2 regions of the Scandinavium sp. M-37 genome follow, and region 2 is predicted to be linked to the other one. Evidence: predicted binding sites of a transcription regulator. Region 2 holds the regulator's gene; the other holds the start of a gene.

Region 1 (10,665 bases), on a different contig from region 2:
GGGATGCTGACTGGCCCGGTGACTATTCTTTGCTGGTCCTTCCCGCGTGAAGACGTGACCCGTGAAACCATCGCCAAGCAGATTGCACTGGCCCTACGTGACGAAGTGGCGGATCTGGAAGCGGCAGGCATTGGCATCATCCAGATTGACGAACCCGCGCTGCGCGAAGGTCTGCCGTTGCGTAGACGCGACTGGGAAGCCTATCTGGCGTGGGGCGTGGAAGCCTTCCGCATCAACGCCGCGGTGGCGAAAGACGAAACGCAGATCCACACCCACATGTGTTACTGCGAGTTCAACGACATTATGGATTCTATTGCCGCGCTGGATGCAGACGTGATCACCATCGAGACCTCACGTTCCGACATGGAGCTGCTGGAGTCGTTTGAGGAGTTCGAGTACCCGAACGAAATCGGCCCGGGCGTGTATGACATTCACTCCCCCAACGTGCCAAGCGTGGAATGGATTGAAGCCCTGCTGCAAAAAGCCGCCCAGCGTATTCCGGCTGAGCGTCTGTGGGTCAACCCGGACTGCGGCCTGAAAACTCGCGGCTGGCCGGAAACCCGTGCTGCACTGGCGAATATGGTGAAAGCGGCGCAGAACCTGCGTCAGGCGTAAGGTAACAATGCCACATTGCCCGGCGGCGCGATGCTTGCCGGGCCTACGTGATTCAGCGTGTAGGCCTGGCAAGCTTGCGCCGCCGGGCGGTTCATCGCAATAAAATCCATGTATTTAGAAGGGTTTATTTTGAAAGCTGAAACGTGCTCGCAAAACGGAAAGCAACTCGGCTGCAACGCGATAAACCGCTATCTTTATAACCCCGGTATTCGTAAGGTGATGGCGTTGCGGTCAATCCCGCAACCGGGCGTAGGAACCTGTATAAAACATAAGTGGGCACAGATTTTTCTGTGTTATGTCAGCGTACATCTCAGTAAACTCTCTGGTGACGTTGGCGGGGCAACCGAAAGGTTGGCCGGTTTCACTTGTGTCCGGTATTCCTACCCCCGTCAGCGTCACCACCTGTGAGCGTAGGAACTCCAGCGGTGACTCCTTAAAAAACACAAGGAATTGCCAAATGACTACAGCATCAAGCCAAACCCTCTCTGAAGATGATCTGCAAGAAATCCAGGAAGCACTTGATATTCCCCTGTCGGGATCTGCTGACCTTTTTACCGCTGCGGACTTTTGCGGCACCCTGGTCAGTGTAATGGTGGAGTGTGGGGACAAATACTACCGACTGGCGCTATGCGGGCGCTTATCACACGCGCTGACAGTACTGCGTCAGCGCTGCGTGGACGTAATGCCCGACTGGATGGTCAGCCAACTGACGGTGGAAACGGTCCCTTTATCCACCTTGCCGGAGAGCTGGCAGGAGACCGATCTGCTGCTGGATTATGCCCAGGCATTAACCCTGACATTAAGTGGCGGCACGCTTCTGGCGAAAAACGGTCAGGATCTGGCGGGTTTACTGCACGATGTGGTGTATTTTCTGGTGGATGAACTCAAATCCCCCCGGTTTGAAAAAGCCTAAATAGTGAGTTTTTGCCCGGCAGTTGCCGGGCAATCAAGGCTTTGTTTATCCTTTCTTCCCGCCGTACTGCGCAAACCACGCCAGCATTCTCTGCCAGCCGTCTTTGGCCGACTCTTCGTGATAGCTCGGACGATAGTCGGCGTTAAACGCATGTCCGGCTTCCGGGTAAACAATAATGTCTGCTTTGGCGTTTGCCGCCCGCAGCGCCTGACGCATGGTCTCCACGCTCTCCAGCGTAATGCCGGTATCCTGGCCGCCGTACAGGCCGAGCACTGGCGCGGTCAAGTCGATTGCGATATCGACCGGATGCTTCGGTGAATTCAGCGATTTGTCACCCACCAGTTTGCCGTACCACGCCACCGCCGCTTTCAGCTGTGGATTATGCGCCGCGTACAGCCACGCTATGCGACCGCCCCAGCAAAAACCGGTGATCAGCAGGCGATTGGCATCGCCACCGTTGCGCGAGGCCCAGCTGGCAACGTGGTCGAGATCTGCCAGCACCTGAGCATCAGGCACTTTCGACACCAGGCCGCTGAACAGCGTCGGGATGTCAGCATAATCATTCGGATCGCCCTGACGGAAATAGAGCTCCGGCGCGATCGCCAGATAGCCTTCCCCCGCCAAACGACGGCAGACGTCGCGGATGTGCTCGTGCACGCCGAAAATTTCCTGCACCACAATCACCACCGGCAACGGGCCGTCGGTATTTTTTGGCCGGGCATGAAACGCAGGCATGTTTTCGCCCTGCGACGGGATCGACGTCTCCCCCGAAACGATCGCGTCTTCCGGGGTCAGAATGAGGGTTGAGGCGTGAGGTGCTGCAGCCGGTGCAAAGCCGGGTTGTTTATCTGTCATGGTCTTCTCCGTACCCATCTATTTAGCGCAGTGATAAATATAGTCCGCAGGTTAACAATTCACAGTGCCAGAAAACGGCTATCTTATGTGCAGTGGTTATCATTACCGCTTGTTAATGTGATGTGAATCACTTTTTATAAGAAAACTAATGCAAACATTTTCACTCATAGTGATGATTGTCACGAAAATGTGTCCAAAGCTTCGGTAGAGTACGTTTTTGCTTCTGCTGACAACTCGACCCAGAGAGGAGTTTTTATATGTCTAAGTCTGATGTTTTTCATCTCGGCCTCACCAAGAACGATTTACAAGGGGCAACGCTCGCTATCGTCCCGGGCGATCCGGAGCGTGTGGAAAAGATCGCCGCGCTGATGGACAAGCCGGTTAAGCTGGCATCGCATCGTGAATTCACCTCCTGGCGTGCAGAGCTGGACGGTAAAGCGGTTATCGTGTGTTCCACCGGTATCGGCGGTCCCTCCACCTCGATTGCAGTAGAAGAACTGGCCCAGCTGGGCATCCGTACTTTCCTGCGCGTGGGCACCACGGGCGCTATCCAGCCAAACATTAACGTCGGCGACGTGCTGGTCACCACCGCGTCCGTGCGTCTGGACGGTGCCAGCCTGCATTTCGCCCCGATGGAATACCCGGCAGTCGCTGATTTCGCCTGTACCACTGCGCTGGTTGAAGCGGCAAAATCCGTTGGCGCCACCACCCACATCGGTGTGACCGCGTCTTCCGACACCTTCTACCCAGGCCAGGAACGTTACGACACCTTCTCCGGTCGCGTGGTAAACCGCTACAAAGGCTCCATGGAAGAGTGGCAGTCGATGGGCGTGATGAACTATGAAATGGAATCCGCCACCCTGCTGACTATGTGTTCCAGCCAGGGCCTGCGCGCGGGCATGGTTGCGGGCGTTATCGTCAACCGCACCCAGCAAGAAATCCCGAACGCGGAAACCATGAAGAAAACCGAAAGCCATGCGGTGAAAATCGTGGTCGAAGCGGCACGCCGCCTGCTGTAATTCCTCTGCTTTATGAAAAGGCCGACGTGTTCGGCCTTTTCTTTTTTGCGTACATCCTCGCAGGAAAACCCTTTTAAACTGGACATTTATACAGCACAATCCACAATTCTACGTTGTGTCGGTATTGTGCCGATAAGTTGTTGAGCAGGGGGAGCCGTGGATATTTCAATCATCATCAGCGCAGTGGCTGCACTGATTGTCGGGGCCGCGTTTGGCTGGCTGGCGAGCAAATCACATGCCGACCGGCTGCGGGCTGATTTCATCGAAGAGCGGCACGATATCGATATTGAACTGGCTGCGGCGAAGCAACAGCTGGCGCAGAATGCCCACTGGCGCGATGAATGTGAACTGCTGAATAACGAATTGCGCAACCTGCGGGAGATTAACACCTCGCTGGAAGCCGATCTGCGTGAAGTGACTACCCGCCTCGAATCGACCCAATTGCACGCCGAAGATAAAATTCGCCAGATGGTGAACAGCGAACAACGCCTGAGCGAGCAGTTTGAAAACCTCGCCAATCGTATTTTTGAGCACAGTAATCGCCGGGTCGACGAACAGAATCGTCAGAGCCTGCACGGCCTGCTCACGCCGCTGCGCGAACAGCTCGATGGCTTCCGTCGCCAGGTGCAGGACAGCTTCGGCAAAGAGGCACAGGAACGCCACACCCTGGCCCATGAAATTCGTAATCTGCAGCAGCTTAATGCGCAGATGGCCCAGGAAGCGGTCAACCTGACCAAAGCGCTGAAGGGCGATAACAAAACCCAGGGCAACTGGGGGGAAGTGGTCCTGACGCGCGTTCTGGAGGCATCCGGCCTGCGGGAAGGCCACGAATATCAGACTCAGGTCAGTATCGAAACCGATGCCCGTGCCCGAATGCAGCCCGATGTGATCGTGCGTTTGCCGCAGGGAAAAGACGTGGTGATCGACGCCAAAATGACGCTTATCGCCTACGAGCGTTTCTTTAATGCAGAAGAAGATTACGTGCGTGAAGCCGCGCTGCAAGAGCATATCGCCTCGGTGCGCAACCACATTCGTCTCCTGGGCCGTAAAGATTATCAGCAGTTGCCGGGCCTGCGCTCGCTGGACTATGTGCTGATGTTTATCCCGGTGGAGCCTGCGTTCCTGTTGGCTATCGATCGACAGCCAGACCTGATTACCGAAGCGCTCCGAAACAACATCATGCTGGTCAGCCCAACCACGCTGCTGGTGGCGCTGCGCACCATTGCGAACCTCTGGCGCTATGAGCATCAGAGCCGTAATGCCCAGCAGATTGCCGATCGCGCCAGCCGCCTGTACGACAAAATGCGGCTGTTTGTCGATGATATGTCGGCGATTGGGCAGGGGCTGGATAAGGCCCAGGATAACTACCGCCAGGCCATGAAAAAACTCGCCTCCGGGCGCGGAAACCTGCTGGCGCAGGCAGAATCCTTCCGGGGCTTAGGCGTTGAAGTGAAACGTGAAATTAACCCTGATTTGGCCGAACAGGCGACGGCGCAGGAAGAGGCATTTGACCCCGACAACCGCGCATTACATGACGATGCGGCACGTTTGTCGGCCTCTGATGAACCGTCTGAAACTGAGGCGCATCGCGTTTCCCGGCACGGTTGAAGCGTAGGGGAAATGCGCCCAATCTGTTACACTCCTGGTACATTTTCTTGATAGGCAGACATTGAGATGGTTGAGGATTCACAAGAAACGACGCACTTTGGCTTCCAGACAGTAGCCAAATCGCAGAAAGAGGACATGGTGGCGCATGTATTCCATTCTGTTGCCGCTAAGTATGATGTTATGAACGACCTGATGTCGTTCGGGATCCATCGCTTGTGGAAACGCTTCACCATTGATTGCAGCGGCGTCCGCCGTGGGCAAAAAGTGCTGGATTTAGCAGGCGGTACTGGCGACCTGACGGCGAAATTCTCCCGTCTGGTGGGCGAAACCGGTAGTGTCGTGCTGGCTGATATCAACGAATCGATGCTCAAAATGGGCCGCGAAAAGCTGCGCAATATCGGCGTGATTGGCAATGTGGAATACGTGCAGGCCAACGCGGAAGCGCTGCCGTTCCCGGACAACACGTTTGACTGCATCACCATTTCCTTTGGCCTGCGTAACGTTACCGACAAAGAAAAAGCGCTGCGTTCTATGTATCGCGTGCTGAAACCGGGTGGACGTTTGCTGGTGCTGGAGTTCTCCAAACCCATCCTCGACCCATTAAGCAAAGCCTATGACGCCTACTCATTCCATGTGCTGCCGCGTGTGGGGGAGTTAGTGGCGAAAGACGGCGAAAGCTATCGCTATCTGGCGGAATCCATCCGTATGCATCCCGATCAGGACACCCTGAAAGCGATGATGCAGGATGCCGGTTTCGACAACGTGGATTACTACAACCTGACGGCCGGTATCGTCGCGTTGCACCGCGGGTATAAGTTCTGACAGGAGTTCGCCATGCCTTTTCAACCTATGGTCACTGCGGGCATTGAAGGTGCGCTTAACACCTTTTTGTGGCGCGAACGTGCGCTCAAACCTGCCCGTCAGCGTCTGCTGGGCAAGGTGCTGCGCGTTGAGCTAAAAGAGTTCACGGCCCCGCTGGTGCTGGTTTTCAGCGAGCAGCAGATTGATGTCCTGAGCGCGTGGGAAGGCGAGGCGGATTGCACCGTCAGTACCCGCATCGGCGTGTTGCCGCAGCTGCGTAACCGCCAGCAGTTGACGTCCCTGATCCGTTCGGGTGACCTCGAAGTGCAGGGTGATCTTCAGGTGGTGCAAAATTTTGTCGCGCTGGCCGATCTGGCCGAGTTCGATCCTGCTGAACTGCTGGCCCCGTATACCGGCGATATCGTTGCCGAAGGCGTCAGTAAAGTGCTGCGCGGCGGGGCGAGCTTCCTGCAGCGCGGTGTGCAACGCCAGCAGCGCTATGTGGCGGAAGTCATTACCGAAGAGTGGCGCATGGCGCCGGGTTCGCTGGAAGTGGCCTGGTTTGCCGAAGAGAGCGCTGCCGTCGCGCGCGCCGTTGAAGCCTTAACCAAACGGCTGGAAAATCTGGAGGGGAAATGACGCCAGGAGAAATTCGGCGCCTGTATTTTATCATCCGCACCTTTTTGAGTTACGGGCTTGATGAGCTCATTCCCAAAATGCGTATCACGCTGCCGCTTCGACTCTGGCGGCGGATGCTGTTCTGGATGCCCAACCGCCATAAAGATTTACCGTTAGGCGATCGCCTGCGCCTTGCCTTGCAGGAGCTCGGCCCGGTCTGGATCAAGTTTGGCCAGATGCTGTCCACCCGCCGTGACCTTTTCCCCCCTCAAATCGCCGATCAGCTGGCTATGCTGCAGGACCGCGTCGCCCCGTTTGATGGGAAGCTTGCGAAGCAGCAAATTGAAAAATCGATGGGGGATATTCCTGTTGAGAGCTGGTTCGACGATTTTGACATTCAGCCGCTGGCCTCGGCGTCTATTGCTCAGGTGCACACCGCCCGTCTGAAAGAGAACGGCAAAGAGGTGGTCATCAAGGTGATTCGCCCGGATATCCTGCCGATCATTAAAGCGGACATGAAGCTGATTTACCGTCTTGCGCGCTGGGTGCCCCGTTTGCTGCCCGACGGTCGCCGTCTGCGTCCGCAGGAAGTGGTAAAAGAGTATGAAAAAACGCTGCTTGATGAGCTGAATTTGCTGCGTGAAGCGGCCAACGCCATTCAGCTGCGCCGCAATTTTGAAGACAGCCCGATGCTCTATGTGCCGGAAGTCTATTCCGACTATTGTCGCGAAGACATGCTGGTGATGGAGCGCATTTACGGCATTCCGGTGTCGGATGTTGAAACGCTGGAAAAACAGAATACCAACATGAAACTGCTGGCCGAACGCGGCGTGCAGGTGTTCTTCACGCAGGTGTTCCGCGACAGCTTCTTCCATGCCGACATGCACCCGGGCAATATCTTCGTTAGCTACGAGCACCCGGAGGATCCGCAGTATATCGGCATCGACTGCGGCATTGTGGGCTCGCTGAATAAGGAAGATAAGCGCTATCTGGCGGAAAACTTTATCGCTTTCTTTAACCGCGATTACCGCAAAGTGGCTGAACTGCATGTGGATTCCGGCTGGGTGCCGCCCGATACCAACGTGGAAGAGTTTGAATTTGCTATCCGCACGGTCTGCGAGCCCATCTTCGAGAAGCCGCTGGCAGAGATCTCATTTGGTCACGTGCTGTTGAATCTGTTTAACACCGCGCGCCGCTTTAATATGGAAGTGCAGCCGCAACTGGTTTTACTTCAGAAAACATTACTTTACGTTGAGGGGGTAGGCCGCCAGCTCTATCCTCAGTTAGACTTATGGAAGACAGCGAAACCTTTCCTTGAATCATGGCTCAAAGATCAGGTAGGTATTCCGGCGCTGATTCGGGCGTTTAAAGAAAAAGCGCCGTTCTGGATCGAAAAAATGCCGGAAATGCCGGAACTGATTTACGACAGTTTGCGCCAGGGCAAAAGTATTCAGCGGAGCATTGATAAAATCGCCCGCGAGATGGGAACCAACCATGTCCGACAAGGGCAATCCCGCTATCTGTTTGGCGTGGGTGCCGTGTTGATGTTGAGTGGAACCTTGCTATTGATAACCCGTCCTGATTTGGGGCTGCATCCCGTAGGTTTGATGGGGGCAGGGGTTGTTGCCTGGTTGATTGGCTGGTTTAAAGGCCGCTGATTTTTGCATCATTCAGACGAAGGCGTGTAAGCTACACGCCAGTGGATCCATTATCATCTGACACAGAGGAACATGTATGGGTGGTATCAGTATTTGGCAGTTGTTGATTGTCGTCGTTATCGTGGTTCTGCTTTTCGGGACGAAAAAGCTGAGCTCATTGGGATCTGACCTGGGTGCGTCTATCAAGGGCTTTAAAAAAGCCATGGGTGATGAAGACGACAAACAGGAAAAGAAAGAGCCTTCCGCTGAAGACGCTGATTTCCCTGCGAAATCACTGTCTGAAAAGCCGGGTGATTCCAGCAAAGACGATGCAAAACGCCACGATAAAGAGCAGGTGTAATTCGTGTTCGACATTGGTTTCAGTGAACTGATCCTGGTTTTCGTTATTGGCCTGATTGTCCTCGGGCCAAAACGGCTGCCGGTGGCAGTGAAAACGGTGGCTGGCTGGATACGGGCGATCCGTTCGCTGGCAACCACCGTACAAAACGAACTGGCTCAGGAGCTGAAGCTCCAGGAGTTTCAGGACAGCCTGAAGAAGGTGGAAAAGGCGAGTCTCGGCAACCTGTCGCCGGAGCTGAAGGAGTCAATGGACGAGCTGCGTGAAGCGGCGGAATCCATGAAACGCTCTTATACCCAGGCCGATCCTGAACGCGCCAGCGATGAAGCCAACACCATCCATAACCCGGTGGTGAAGGGCAGCGAAGCGCAGCGCGAGGGCGTGACGCCGGTGACGCCTGAGCATCACGCCAGTGCGGAAGCTCAGGCACCCGACGTAACGGACGTGACGGAAGAACCCATCGAGCACGCCCCGGAAACCGACGTTTCTACAGCGAAAGTTACCGCGCCAACTGCCGCACCGGCTTCCTCCCCTTCCCCTGCAAACAGCGATAAACCGTAATCATGGGCGTAGAAGAGACTCAACCGCTGATCTCGCATTTGATTGAGCTGCGTAAGCGCCTAATCAATTGCATTATCGCGGTATTCGCAATTTTTCTGGCGTTGGTGTATTTCGCCAACGACATTTATCAACTGGTGGCCTCGCCGCTGATCAAGCAGATGCCCGCTGGCGCAACGATGATTGCGACCGATGTGGCATCGCCGTTTTTCACGCCGATCAAGCTGACCTTTATGGTCTCGGTGATCCTCTCGGCACCGGTTATCCTTCATCAAGTCTGGGCGTTCATTGCCCCGGCGCTATACAAACATGAGCGTCGTCTGGTGGTGCCGCTGCTGGTATCCAGTACGCTGCTGTTCTACATCGGCATGGCGTTTGCCTACTTTGTGGTGTTCCCGTTAGCGTTTGGCTTCCTGACCCATACCGCGCCGATTGGCGTGCAGGTATCGACGGACATCCGCAGTTATCTCGATTTCGTGATGGCGCTGTTTATGGCCTTCGGCGTGTCGTTTGAAGTGCCGGTTGCCATCGTGCTGTTGTGCTGGGTAGGCGTGACAACTCCGGATGACCTGCGTAAGAAGCGCCCATACGTTTTGGTGGGAGCGTTCGTGGTCGGGATGCTGTTAACCCCGCCGGACGTGTTCTCACAAACGCTGCTCGCCATTCCAATGTATTGCCTGTTTGAAGTCGGGGTGTTCTTCGCCCGGTTCTATACCGGCAAACGGCTGTCGCGAGATGAAGACGCCGCAGCGGAAGAAGAAGCCGCCGGGAAAGAAGAATAATTAGTCGTTGAAAAGAATAAACAGCCGCCCGAAAGGGCGGTTGTCGTATGGGAGGCACCATGTTTGATATTGGCGTTAATCTGACCAGTTCTCAGTTTTCCCGCGACCGTGATGAGGTTGTGGAACGCGCGTTTGCTACTGGGCTGAAAGGAATGCTGATAACCGGCACCAATCCGGAAGAGAGCGACGCGGCACAGCAGCTGACGCAGCGCTATAAAAACTGTTGGTCCACGGCGGGGGTCCATCCTCACGACAGCAGCCGGTGGACACCGGAAGTGGCTGACACTCTCCGTCGCCTGGCGCAGATGCCTGGCGTGGTCGCGGTAGGTGAATGTGGGCTCGACTTTAATCGCAATTTCTCCACCCCGCAGGAACAGGAAACCGCCTTCAGCGCGCAACTGGCATTGGCCGCTGAGTTGAAGATGCCCGTTTTCCTGCACTGTCGCGAGGCGCATGAACGCTTTATCGCATTGTTAACGCCGTGGCTCGATAAGCTGCCGGGTGCCGTGCTGCACTGTTTTACCGGCACGTGGGAAGAACTTCAGGAGTGCCTGGCGCACGGGCTGTATATCGGCATTACCGGATGGGTGTGCGATGAGCGTCGCGGGTTAGAGCTGCGCGACTTGCTGCCGTTTATTCCGGCGGAGCGCCTGCTGATCGAGACCGATGCGCCGTGGCTGCTGCCGCGCGATTTGTCACCCAAACCGTCTTCGCGGCGCAATGAACCGGCCCATTTACCTCACATTTTGCAGCGTATTGCGCACTGGCGTGGCGAAGACGTACAGGCGCTGTCAGACATGACCGACAGGAATGTGAAAAAGGTGTTTGGGATAGATTTTTGACGTCAGACTTTGCGGAAATCGGTGTTTTTCACACTCTGTAAAACCTGCTTGTTCAACAG
Region 2 (10,665 bases):
CTGTCGGGACCGGAGCTGGCGCTGCAACAGCTCGGCAAAACCCCGCTGGGGCGCTACCTGTTTACCTCATCCACCTTAACCCGTGATTTTATTGAAATTGGTAAAGATGCAGAGCTGTGGGGGCGTCGTTCCCGCCTTCGGCTGAGCGGAAAACCGCTGCTGTTAACCGAGCTTTTTCTGCCTGCGTCGCCGCTGTACTGAGAGGAAGAGAATTATGGAGAGGAGTCTGACGCAAAATAAGCTCCAGGCTTATAGCCGTCTGATGCGTATTGATAAGCCGATAGGCTCGCTGCTGCTGCTCTGGCCGACGCTGTGGGCGCTGTGGGTAGCCATGCCTGGCGTACCGCCGCTGTGGATCCTCGCGGTGTTCGTGGCGGGGGTGTGGATGATGCGTGCCGCGGGCTGCGTGGTGAACGACTACGCCGACCGTAAAATTGATGGTCACGTCAAACGCACCGCCCATCGCCCGTTACCGAGCGGCGATATCAGCGAGAAAGAGGCGCGCATCCTGTTTGTGGTGCTGGTGGTGCTCTCGTTCCTGCTGGTACTGACGCTCAACACCATGACTATTCTGCTGTCGGTGGCCGGTCTGGCGCTGGCGTGGGTGTATCCGTTTATGAAACGCTACACCCATCTGCCACAGGTGGTGCTGGGCGCGGCGTTTGGCTGGTCTATCCCGATGGCCTATGCCGCGGTCAGTGAATCGTTGCCGCTGAGCTGCTGGCTGATGTTCCTGGCAAATATCTGCTGGACGGTGGCCTACGATACCGAATATGCGATGGTTGACCGGGATGACGATTTAAAGATTGGCGTCAAATCTACCGCGATTCTGTTTGGCAAACACGACAAGCTGATCATCGGGATTTTACAGGTCTTATCGCTGGGATTGATGGTGGCGGTCGGCTGGCTGAGCCATCTGAACTGGGAATTCTACTGGTCGATTTTCATCGCCGGGGCGCTGTTTATTTATCAGCAGAAGCTGATTAAAAACCGCGATCGTGATGCCTGCTTTAAAGCGTTTATGAACAATAACTACGTGGGGCTGGTGTTGTTTATCGGTCTGGCGATGAGCTATATGCTTTAACCTCTTCCCGGCGGCGAAATGCTTGCCGGGCAAAAACAAAAAAGCCGGAGCAACTCACATTGCTCCGGCTTTTTTACGCGCTAAGGTCAGGCGTCCTGATTGGCGCTCTCGACGGTCAGACGCACATCGGAAGCAATCAGCTCCGCCAGCATCTGATACACCTTCAGCGTTTCCGCCGGTTCGGCATCGCCGGTATCACTGATGTATCCTTCGTCACGCAGGGTCAGCACCAGGGTACTGAACACCGCTTTATCGAAGAACTCCGGCGCGTTGATGCCATGCAGCACTGACAGGCGTTGTGCCACGGTGCGGCTCTCTTTCTCCAGCGTGCTGCGGTTGATGGACGGATTCGCACTCAGTAGCCAGAAGGTAATGGCGTAGCGTTGCAGCGTTTCACGGGCACCGGCAGCCAGCAGTTGCAGGGTACGGGAGTGCGACGGATTGACGCTAACGTCGTCATTCTCAACGGTGATCAGCGCCTGACGCTGCATCTCGGCCAGCAGCAGGTCGATAACGCCCGCCAGCTCGTCTTTTTCCCAGCGCAGGAACAGCTCGGCTTTCAGCATCGGGTACAGCACTTCCACATGTCGCACCATCTCCGCGCGGGAGATTTTGCGATGCTGGGTCACAATCGCGGCCAGCAGCGACGGGATCATCAGCATGTGAGTGATGTTGTTGCGATAGTAGGTCATCAGCACTGCCTGCTCGCGCGGCAGGATGATGATATCGCCGATGGTGTCTTTCTCGACTTCGAACTTGTTCATCTGCAACGCGTGATCGATAAGCTCACCGGCGGTGGCAGAGGGCACGGTGGAATCCGAGGAATACGGCACATTGCGCATCAGCTGCAGATAGCAATCGAGCTGCTCGGTTAGCTGTTCACGGGTCAGCGAGCGCTGACGCGAGGCCAGCAGCGCCGTCACACACAGGTTCATGGCGTTGGCCGCCCCGGCGTTGTTAATGCGCACCATCAGGTCTTCGGCGATGTTGTTCACGGTCGGCGTCAGCCAGGCCGGACGAATGGATTCAATCGGGTCGATGGACTCCCGCCACTCCGGCACGTGCTGGTTGAGATAGGTCATCAGCGGCATCGGTTCGCCAAAGTTGACGTAGCCCTGACCGAGATTACGCAGTTTGCTCAGGCCGCGCAGCATCTGCGGCAGGCTCTCTTTCTCTTTGGTCGCCCCGCGCAGCTCTTTGGCGTAGGTGCCCACTTCCATCACGTGCTCGTAGCCGATGTAAATAGGCACAAGGGTGATTGGACGGGTGCCGCCACGCAGCATTGCCTGAATGGTCATAGACAGGGTGCCGGTTTTCGGATCCAGCAGACGACCGGTACGGGAACGCCCACCTTCCACGAAGTACTCAACGGAATAGCCGCGGCTGAACAGCTCGCCTAAGTATTCGCGGAATACGGTGGAATACAGCTTGTTACCCTTGAAGGTACGACGAATAAAGAACGCGCCCAGGCGGCGGAAAATCGGGCCCGCGGGCCAGAAATTCAGGTTGATGCCGGCGGCGATATGCGGCGGTACCAGGCCCTGGTGATAAAGCACGTAAGAGAGCAGCATGTAGTCCATGTGGCTGCGGTGGCAGGGCACATAGACAATCTCATGGCCGTCGTGCGCCAGCTGACGCACGCGCTCGGCGTTATTGACGTTGATCCCCTGGTACAAACGGTTCCAGGTGAAGCCGAGTACGCGGTCGGTGAGACGAATCATCTCGTAAGAGAAGTTGGCGGCAATCTCTTCCATCAGCGCAATGGCGTTCTGCTGTGCTTTTTCATGGGAGATTTTCTTGCTACGCGCTTCGTCTTCCACCGCACGGGCAATCGCTTTGGACGCCAGCAGCTTATTGAACAAGTCCTGACGGGCTGGCAGACGCGGGCCAACGGCAGCCAGACGCTGACGGGCAAAATGGGTACGCGCTACGCGGGCCAGCTTCTGAGCGATGATTTTATCGGTGCCATGCTCGGTGGCCATGCGGCGCAGCGACACGGACGGCGAGAAACGCACGAAGCTGTCGCGACCAAGCCAGGTCACGGCGAAGAATTTCTGGAAGCCGTTCATCATGCGCAGTGGCGGATTAGCTTCGCCTTTTTCACGGCCCGGTGAGCGACCAAACATCACCGACACAGGGACCATTTGCACATCGAGTTCTGGATTGCTGCGATGCAAATCCAGATAATTATGGAAGAGCTTGATAGACTCTTCTTTCGGCGTGTAATACGTAAACGCGCGCGGCCCGCCGTGAATGAACACGTAGCGCGGCAACACGGTGCCGTCGATCTCCAGCGGTTCCAGTGGATCCGGGAGGTCATGCGCCAGACACTGGGCGCGTAAGGTCAGCAGATCTGCTTTCGAGTTATACGGCAGAACATACATAATTGGGCGTGAGGTATCGAGTCCCAGCTCCTCGGCAGGATTTGCCGGGATAGACTTGCTTTTTACCAGCACGCTTAATGGTAAATTCAGTAATTTATAGTAAATTCGTGGCCAGCCAGACATAAACGATGTAAAGCCTCTGGTTAATCATGCAAATGCGCCGCAAGGATAACAGAAAGTGCACAGAATATCTGTTCTACCACGCGCGGCACACACCGACATTGACGCTAATAATGTAAAAGGTTCTTTTGATGGCAAATGATACCACCGGGTTCACCCGAATCTTCAAAGCGGCAGGCTATTCCTGGAAGGGCTTCCGCGCCGCATGGCAAAACGAAGCGGCCTTTCGCCAGGAGGGAACCGCCGCCATTATCGCCGTCATTATTGCCTGTTGGTTAGACGTGGATGCGATAACCCGGGTGCTGCTGATTGGCTCGGTCCTGTTGGTGATGATAGTGGAAATTCTCAACAGTGCGATTGAAGCCGTGGTCGATCGCATCGGCACAGAACGTCACGAGCTGTCCGGGCGAGCAAAAGACATGGGCTCCGCCGCGGTACTGCTGTCGATTATGGTCGCCGTCTTCACCTGGGTGTCGCTGCTGTGGACGCATTTTCGCTAACGCTCGCATAATTACGCAAACGTCTGGTTTTTTGTGCGTTTTGCGGTTCCAAAATCGCCATTAGCTGTATATACTCACAGCATAACTGTATATACACCCAGGGGGCGGAATGAAAGCGTTAACGACCAGGCAGCAAGAGGTGTTCGATCTTATCCGGGATCACATCAGCCAAACGGGCATGCCGCCAACGCGTGCGGAAATCGCGCAGCGCTTGGGGTTCCGTTCCCCGAACGCGGCTGAAGAGCACCTGAAAGCGCTGGCACGTAAAGGCGTAATCGAGATTGTTTCCGGCGCATCCCGCGGTATTCGTCTGCTGATTGAAGAAGAATCAGGCATTCCGCTGATTGGCCGCGTCGCAGCAGGTGAACCCCTGCTGGCACAGCAACATATCGAAGCACATTACCAGGTCGATCCAGCGATGTTTAAGCCGAGCGCTGATTTCCTGCTGCGCGTTAGCGGCATGTCGATGCGTGATATCGGTATTCTCGACGGCGATCTGCTGGCGGTACACAAAACCCAGGACGTGCGTAACGGCCAGGTGGTTGTCGCCCGTATCGATGACGAAGTGACCGTGAAACGCCTGAAAAAGCAGGGCAGCACCGTTGAACTACTGCCGGAAAACAGTGAGTTTTCCCCGATTGTGGTCGATCTGCGCAAGCAGAACTTCTCCATCGAAGGGCTGGCGGTTGGCGTTATCCGCAACGGCGAATGGCAGTAACCGTCTCGCCAGGCCGGAATTAAGTATTTTCAGTGGCGCCGTTCTGGCGCCATTTTGTTATCTTTTTTACCTCATTCACTCTCACAGGTTTTCTCATGTCGCTATTCACCGCTGCGGACAAGGCATTGTGGCGTCTCGCGCTACCGATGATTTTCTCCAACATTACCGTGCCACTGCTTGGGCTGGTGGATACGGCGGTTATCGGCCATCTCGATAGCCCGGTGTACCTCGGCGGCGTGGCGGTCGGATCAATGGCGACCAGCTTCCTGTTTATGCTGCTGCTGTTCCTGCGTATGAGCACGACCGGCCTGACCGCGCAAGCCTTCGGCGCAAAAGATCCTGTTCGCCTCGCCAGAGCGCTGGTACAGCCGTTGCTCCTGGCGCTGGGCGCGGGAGCGGCCATCGTGCTGCTGCGCATCCCGTTGATTGACCTGGCGCTGCATATTGTCGGCGGCAGCGAGGCGGTGCTCGAACAGGCCCGCCGCTTCCTCGAGATTCGTTGGCTGAGCGCGCCTGCATCGCTGGCTAACCTGGTGCTGTTGGGCTGGCTGCTTGGGGTTCAGTATGCGCGGGCCCCGGTGATTTTGCTGGTGGTCGGCAATGTGCTGAACATCGCGCTCGATTTATGGCTGGTGATGGGCCTGCACATGAACGTGCAGGGCGCTGCGCTGGCCACGGTCTGCGCCGAATACGTGACTTTTTTCATCGGCCTACTGATGGTGCGTCGGGTGTTACACCTGCGGGGCATTTCGTGGGCGCTATTGAAAGACGCCTGGCGCGGTAATATTCGCCGCCTGCTGGCGCTCAACCGCGACATCATGCTGCGCTCGCTGCTGCTCCAACTGTGCTTTGGCGCGCTGACGGTAATGGGCGCCCGGCTTGGGAGCGACATCGTCGCGGTCAACGCGGTGCTGATGACCATGCTGACCTTTACCGCCTACGCGCTGGACGGCTTTGCCTACGCGGTGGAAGCCCACTCCGGCCAGGCGTATGGTGCGCGGGATGGCAGCCAGCTCTTGCAGGTCTGGAAAGCGGCGTGCCGTCAATCCGGCATTGTCGCCCTGGCGTTTGCGCTGATTTATGCCCTGGCGGGGGAACACATTGTCGCCATGCTAACGTCCATCACTGAACTGCGTGAACTGGCCGATCGCTACGTTATCTGGCAGGTGGTTTTACCGGTAATAGGCGTGTGGTGTTATCTGCTTGATGGCATGTTTATTGGTGCGACGCGTGGGGCGGAGATGCGTAACAGCATGGCGGTAGCGGCGGCGGGTTTTGCCCTGACTCTGCTCACCGTGCCCGTTTTCGGCAACCACGGATTGTGGCTGGCGCTGGCGGTATTCCTCGCTCTGCGCGGCCTGGCGCTGGCGTGGATTTGGCGGCGTCACTGGCAACACGGAACCTGGTTTTCGTAGCCGCTTCGTTTTTAGTCGATGGTTAAAGATTCTGAATAATCTCCAGCTGGCAAAATCCTTACCTATACTGAATATCACGTCCAGCAGAAAACAGTGTTTTACGGACGATGTTATTTCACTCTCTCCACCGAACTAAGAGGAATGGATCATGAATAAAGACGAAGTCGGCGGTAACTGGAAACAGCTCAAAGGTAAAGTGAAAGAGAAATGGGGTAAGCTGACCGATGATGATTTTACCGTCATTGAAGGTAAGCGCGACCAGCTGGTCGGGAAAATCCAGGAGCGTTACGGCTATGCGAAAGATCAGGCCGAGGACGAAGTGAAAGACTGGGAAACCCGCAACGATTACCGCTGGTAAATAAATGCACTACCCGTGCGTACACGGATGTACAACCCTCAGGGCGGCTTAAAGGCCGCCCAATCTTTTTCTGGCGCTTATTTCTGACCCGGTTTGCGTTTGATGAGGATAGTATGATCGTGACCGCAGCAGTCCTGCGTGCGGCAAGCTTCCACTTCGACACACCCTGAACACAGCCCATGGGCTTCAATAACGTTATGGCGCAGCGCGAATCCCATCCGGGCCGCCAGCGCATGCATAATGTCTTCCACCCCGTCAGCCGCTTCTTCCTTCACCACGCCACAGCGATCGCAGATAAACATCGCCGATGTATGCGAGGGTTTATCGAACAGATGGCACAGCACATAGCTGTTGGTGGACTCCACCTTATGCACAAATCCCTGCTCGAGTAAGAATTCCAGCGCCCGATACACGGTCGGCGGCTTGGCCTGTGGTTCGCTCACTTTCAGCAGGTCCAGCAGGTCATAGGCGCTGATCGCACCCTGTTGCAGCGTCATCAGGCGGAGCACTTCGAGGCGTTGGGGTGTCAGTCGCACGCCACGTTGGGCGCAAAGCCTTTCGGCCTGCACGAGCATGTCTTGTGGAGTGGAGTTGTCCATAGGCGCCTCGAATCGGGTGTAAAGTAAACGCCTACTTTATCATGTTTAGGCCCAAACGCCGATAACCTGCCGAGTGTGCTATACATGACCCAACAACCCAGGAGGGACAAGATGAAAAGACCTGACTGTATTCGACACTGGCGTGAGCTGGAAGAAGCCGATAATTCAACCTATCCCGACAGCAGCGAGCTGTTTTCCATAGGCGCACCGCTGGCGCGTAAGCTCGGGCTGATGCGGCTTGGTATTCATCACGAACGCCTGCCACCGGGCCGCCGCACCTCATATCCTCATGCCGAAAGTGATGAAGAAGAGTTTATCTATGTGGTGAGTGGCCGCCCTCAGGCGTGGATCAACGGCTACCTTTGGCAGCTTGAACCGGGTGATAGTGTGGGCTTTCCATCGGGCACTGGCGTCTGCCACACCTTTATCAACAATACAGAGGCCGACGTAGAATTATTGGTGGTCGGAGAGGCCAATAAAAAGCATAACCGTATTTATTACCCGCTGAATCCGGAATATGCCGCCACTCGTCAGGACCGCTGGGTCGACCATCCGCCACAATTTTTTGGTCCTCACGACGGGAAACCTTCGCGAAAATAACAATCTCTTCTATAAATATTGAGGGGCATCACATAATTCAACCTTAACACAGTGAGCCTTAAGGCAAATCATCCTAATTGGCTGCTTTTTACATCGTTATTCACAGCAATAGTTCGGCCCTTTTCAGCGGATAACTGAACGGGGAAAAACGTTCACCTGCATATAACGAGCATACTGTGAAAAAAAATATTAAATATTCTGTGGTGTCAGCGGCCGTCTCCCTGTTTATGGCAAATCAGGCGGGAGCGGCCAATACCTGGTCCGAGGCAAGAAACGATGCAATGGGGGGAACCGGGGTGGCGTCGGCCAATTATGGCAGCGCGGTGCTGATTAACCCCGCGCTACTGGCGAAGGCACAACCGGACGATGATGTCTCTGTCGTTATTCCATCTGTGGGGGCGCAGATTACCGACAAAGACAATCTTCGCGATCAAATTGACGATATCAGCGATGAAATCAACCACTACAAAAAGGTACTCGATAACCTGACGCCACAAGACATCCTGTTGAACCCTGGCGGCACGTTAAACGAATTCCAGAGTGCGGCGGGGGATCTGGCCGGACAGCTGGAAGACCTGAAAGGAAAAACCGCCCGCGCGACCGCCGGAGCAGGGATCGCCGTTAGCGTGCCAACCTCGGCGGTATCTCTGGCCTTTGTCGCCAAAGCCTATGCTCACGCGCGTGCCAGCTCCAGTATCGATCAGAACGATATCGACTACCTGCGTAACATTCAGAACTCCGACGCGTTCGCGGCTACCCAGGCCGCCAATGCGGTGATCAGCGGCAGCGACGAAATCACCAACAACCTCAACTCAACGGCGTCCGGTAAAGGGGCAATTGTTTCCGATTATGGGATAGCGATTGCGCGCCAATTCGATATCGGCGGCGTGCCGGTGTCGTTGGGTGTGACGCCAAAACTGCAGCAAACCTGGCTCTACAACTACACCACCTCTATCGATGACTATCACAGTGACGACTGGAAAAAGGACAAATACCGTACTGACGACACCGGTTTTAACGTCGATGCCGGTATCGCGGCGGATTTCGGTGAAAACTGGACCCTGGGCCTGAGCGGTCAAAACCTGATGTCGCGTGATATCGACACCAAAGACGTGCGCATCACCAACGGGGCCACCGGGGTGACCACCAACTACAAAGACACCTATCAGATCCGTCCGCTGGTGACGGCTGGCGTGGCGTGGCATACCGATTTTGTGACGCTGAGCGCCGACGGTGACCTGACGGAAACCAAAGGCTTCAAGAGCGAGGACGACTCGCAGTATGTCGGAGTGGGGGCAGAGGTGACACCGCTGAGCTGGCTGGCGGTGCGGGGCGGTTATCGTGCGGATGTGAAGGGTAACGACAGCAACGTCTTCACCGCCGGGGTAGGCTTCGCGCCGTTGAACACCGTGCACGTCGACTTAACGGGGCTGTATGGCGAAGATCAAACCTGGGGCGCGGGCGTGCAGTTGGGCCTGACCTTCTGATTCGCGTTGGTTAATAGGATGAAGCGGAGGCCATGCGCCTCCGCATTTTCTTTGTGCTATAGTAGCGCCCCATTTCCACCGGATGCTCATAAATTCGCCATGCTGCCAGAAACACAATCCACCGCTTATCCTGCTCACCGCTTCTCCATCGCACCGATGCTCGACTGGACGGATCGGCATTGTCGTTACTTCCTGCGCCAGCTGTCTCGCCACACGCTGCTGTACACCGAAATGGTGACCACCGGGGCGATCATTCACGGCAAAGGCGACTACCTGGCCTACAGTGAGGAAGAACATCCGTTGGCATTGCAGCTCGGCGGCAGTGACCCGGCAGCGCTGGCGCACTGCGCTAAGCTTGCGCAAGAGCGCGGTTACGATGAGATCAATCTCAACGTCGGCTGCCCGTCCGACCGCGTACAGAACGGTATGTTCGGTGCCTGCCTGATGGGCAATGCCCAGTTGGTGGCCGATTGCGTCAAAGCGATGCGCGACGTCGTGTCCATTCCGGTGACGGTCAAAACCCGGATCGGCATTGATGACCAGGACAGCTACGAATTCCTCTGTGATTTTATCAACACCGTTTCCGGCAATGGCGAATGCGAGATGTTCATCATCCACGCGCGTAAAGCCTGGCTTTCCGGCCTGAGCCCGAAAGAAAACCGCGAAATTCCCCCGCTGGATTATCCGCGTGTCTATCAGCTCAAGCGTGACTTCCCGCACCTGACAATGTCGATTAACGGCGGCATCAAATCGCTGGCGGAAGCCCACGAGCATTTGCAGCATATGGATGGCGTGATGGTGGGCCGCGAGGCGTATCAGAACCCGGGCATTCTGGCCTCGGTCGATCGTGAGATTTACGGCGTTGACGGGGTTGACCCTGACCCGGTGGCGGTGGTGCGTGCCATGTATCCGTACATTGAGCGCGAGCTGAGTAACGGCACTTATTTAGGCCACGTTACGCGGCACATGCTCGGCTTGTTCCAGGGCATTCCGGGGGCGCGGCAGTGGCGTCGCTACCTCAGCGAGAACGCCCATAAGGCCGGTGCGGACATTGAAGTTTTAGAACAGGCGCTGCAACTGGTGGCGAATAAACGTTAATTTTTACGCTAAAAGTTAGTCTGATTGACCACGCCTCGCACAGTGCTGCGGGGCGTTTTCATTTTTAATCAATGAATTACGTTTTGGCATGATTTTTGTATTTGTCACAGTAAAGGCAGAGAATAATTTCATAAGGGGAATAAGCCATGCTGGAACTGTTATTTATCATCGGATTCTTTGTCATGCTGCTGATCACCGGGGTATCGATGCTGGGTATTCTGGCGGCGATTGTGGTTGCCACCGTATTGATGTTTGTCGGTGGCCTGTTTGCGCTGATGATCAAACTGCTACCGTGGTTGCTG

Evidence for each region. The regulator LexA, encoded in region 2, represses DNA repair genes until DNA is damaged. The targets are predictions, from matches to a motif close to TNCTGTATGTACATACAGNA.
Region 1: a site for LexA is predicted at 3,479-3,498, ahead of rmuC (DNA recombination protein RmuC). Genes of this name have one in related genera too.

What each region holds. Positions count from the first base shown of each region.
Region 1 covers NZ_JBIGIN010000021.1:10,791-21,455, reverse strand. The annotation lists gene metE (5-methyltetrahydropteroyltriglutamate--homocysteine S-methyltransferase) at 1-615, shown strand, start outside; partial or broken gene ACG0Z5_RS15555 (ash family protein) at 911-1,069, shown strand; gene ACG0Z5_RS15550 (hypothetical protein) at 1,073-1,528, shown strand; gene ACG0Z5_RS15545 (dienelactone hydrolase family protein) at 1,574-2,383, opposite strand; gene udp (uridine phosphorylase) at 2,641-3,402, shown strand; gene rmuC (DNA recombination protein RmuC) at 3,559-5,010, shown strand; gene ubiE (bifunctional demethylmenaquinone methyltransferase/2-methoxy-6-polyprenyl-1,4-benzoquinol methylase UbiE) at 5,077-5,832, shown strand; gene ubiJ (ubiquinone biosynthesis protein UbiJ) at 5,845-6,450, shown strand; gene ubiB (ubiquinone biosynthesis regulatory protein kinase UbiB) at 6,447-8,087, shown strand; gene tatA (Sec-independent protein translocase subunit TatA) at 8,164-8,427, shown strand; gene tatB (Sec-independent protein translocase protein TatB) at 8,431-8,985, shown strand; gene tatC (Sec-independent protein translocase subunit TatC) at 8,988-9,764, shown strand; gene tatD (3'-5' ssDNA/RNA exonuclease TatD) at 9,824-10,606, shown strand; gene rfaH (transcription/translation regulatory transformer protein RfaH) at 10,609-10,665, opposite strand, start outside.
Region 2 covers NZ_JBIGIN010000009.1:84,537-95,201, reverse strand. The annotation lists gene ubiC (chorismate lyase) at 1-201, shown strand, start outside; gene ubiA (4-hydroxybenzoate octaprenyltransferase) at 215-1,084, shown strand; gene plsB (glycerol-3-phosphate 1-O-acyltransferase PlsB) at 1,171-3,591, opposite strand; gene ACG0Z5_RS09160 (diacylglycerol kinase) at 3,720-4,088, shown strand; gene lexA (transcriptional repressor LexA) at 4,198-4,806, shown strand; gene dinF (MATE family efflux transporter DinF) at 4,902-6,221, shown strand; gene ACG0Z5_RS09145 (CsbD family protein) at 6,370-6,579, shown strand; gene zur (zinc uptake transcriptional repressor Zur) at 6,657-7,178, opposite strand; gene ACG0Z5_RS09135 (cupin domain-containing protein) at 7,290-7,778, shown strand; gene traF (conjugal transfer protein TraF) at 7,955-9,265, shown strand; gene dusA (tRNA dihydrouridine(20/20a) synthase DusA) at 9,365-10,363, shown strand; gene pspG (envelope stress response protein PspG) at 10,510-10,665, shown strand, end outside.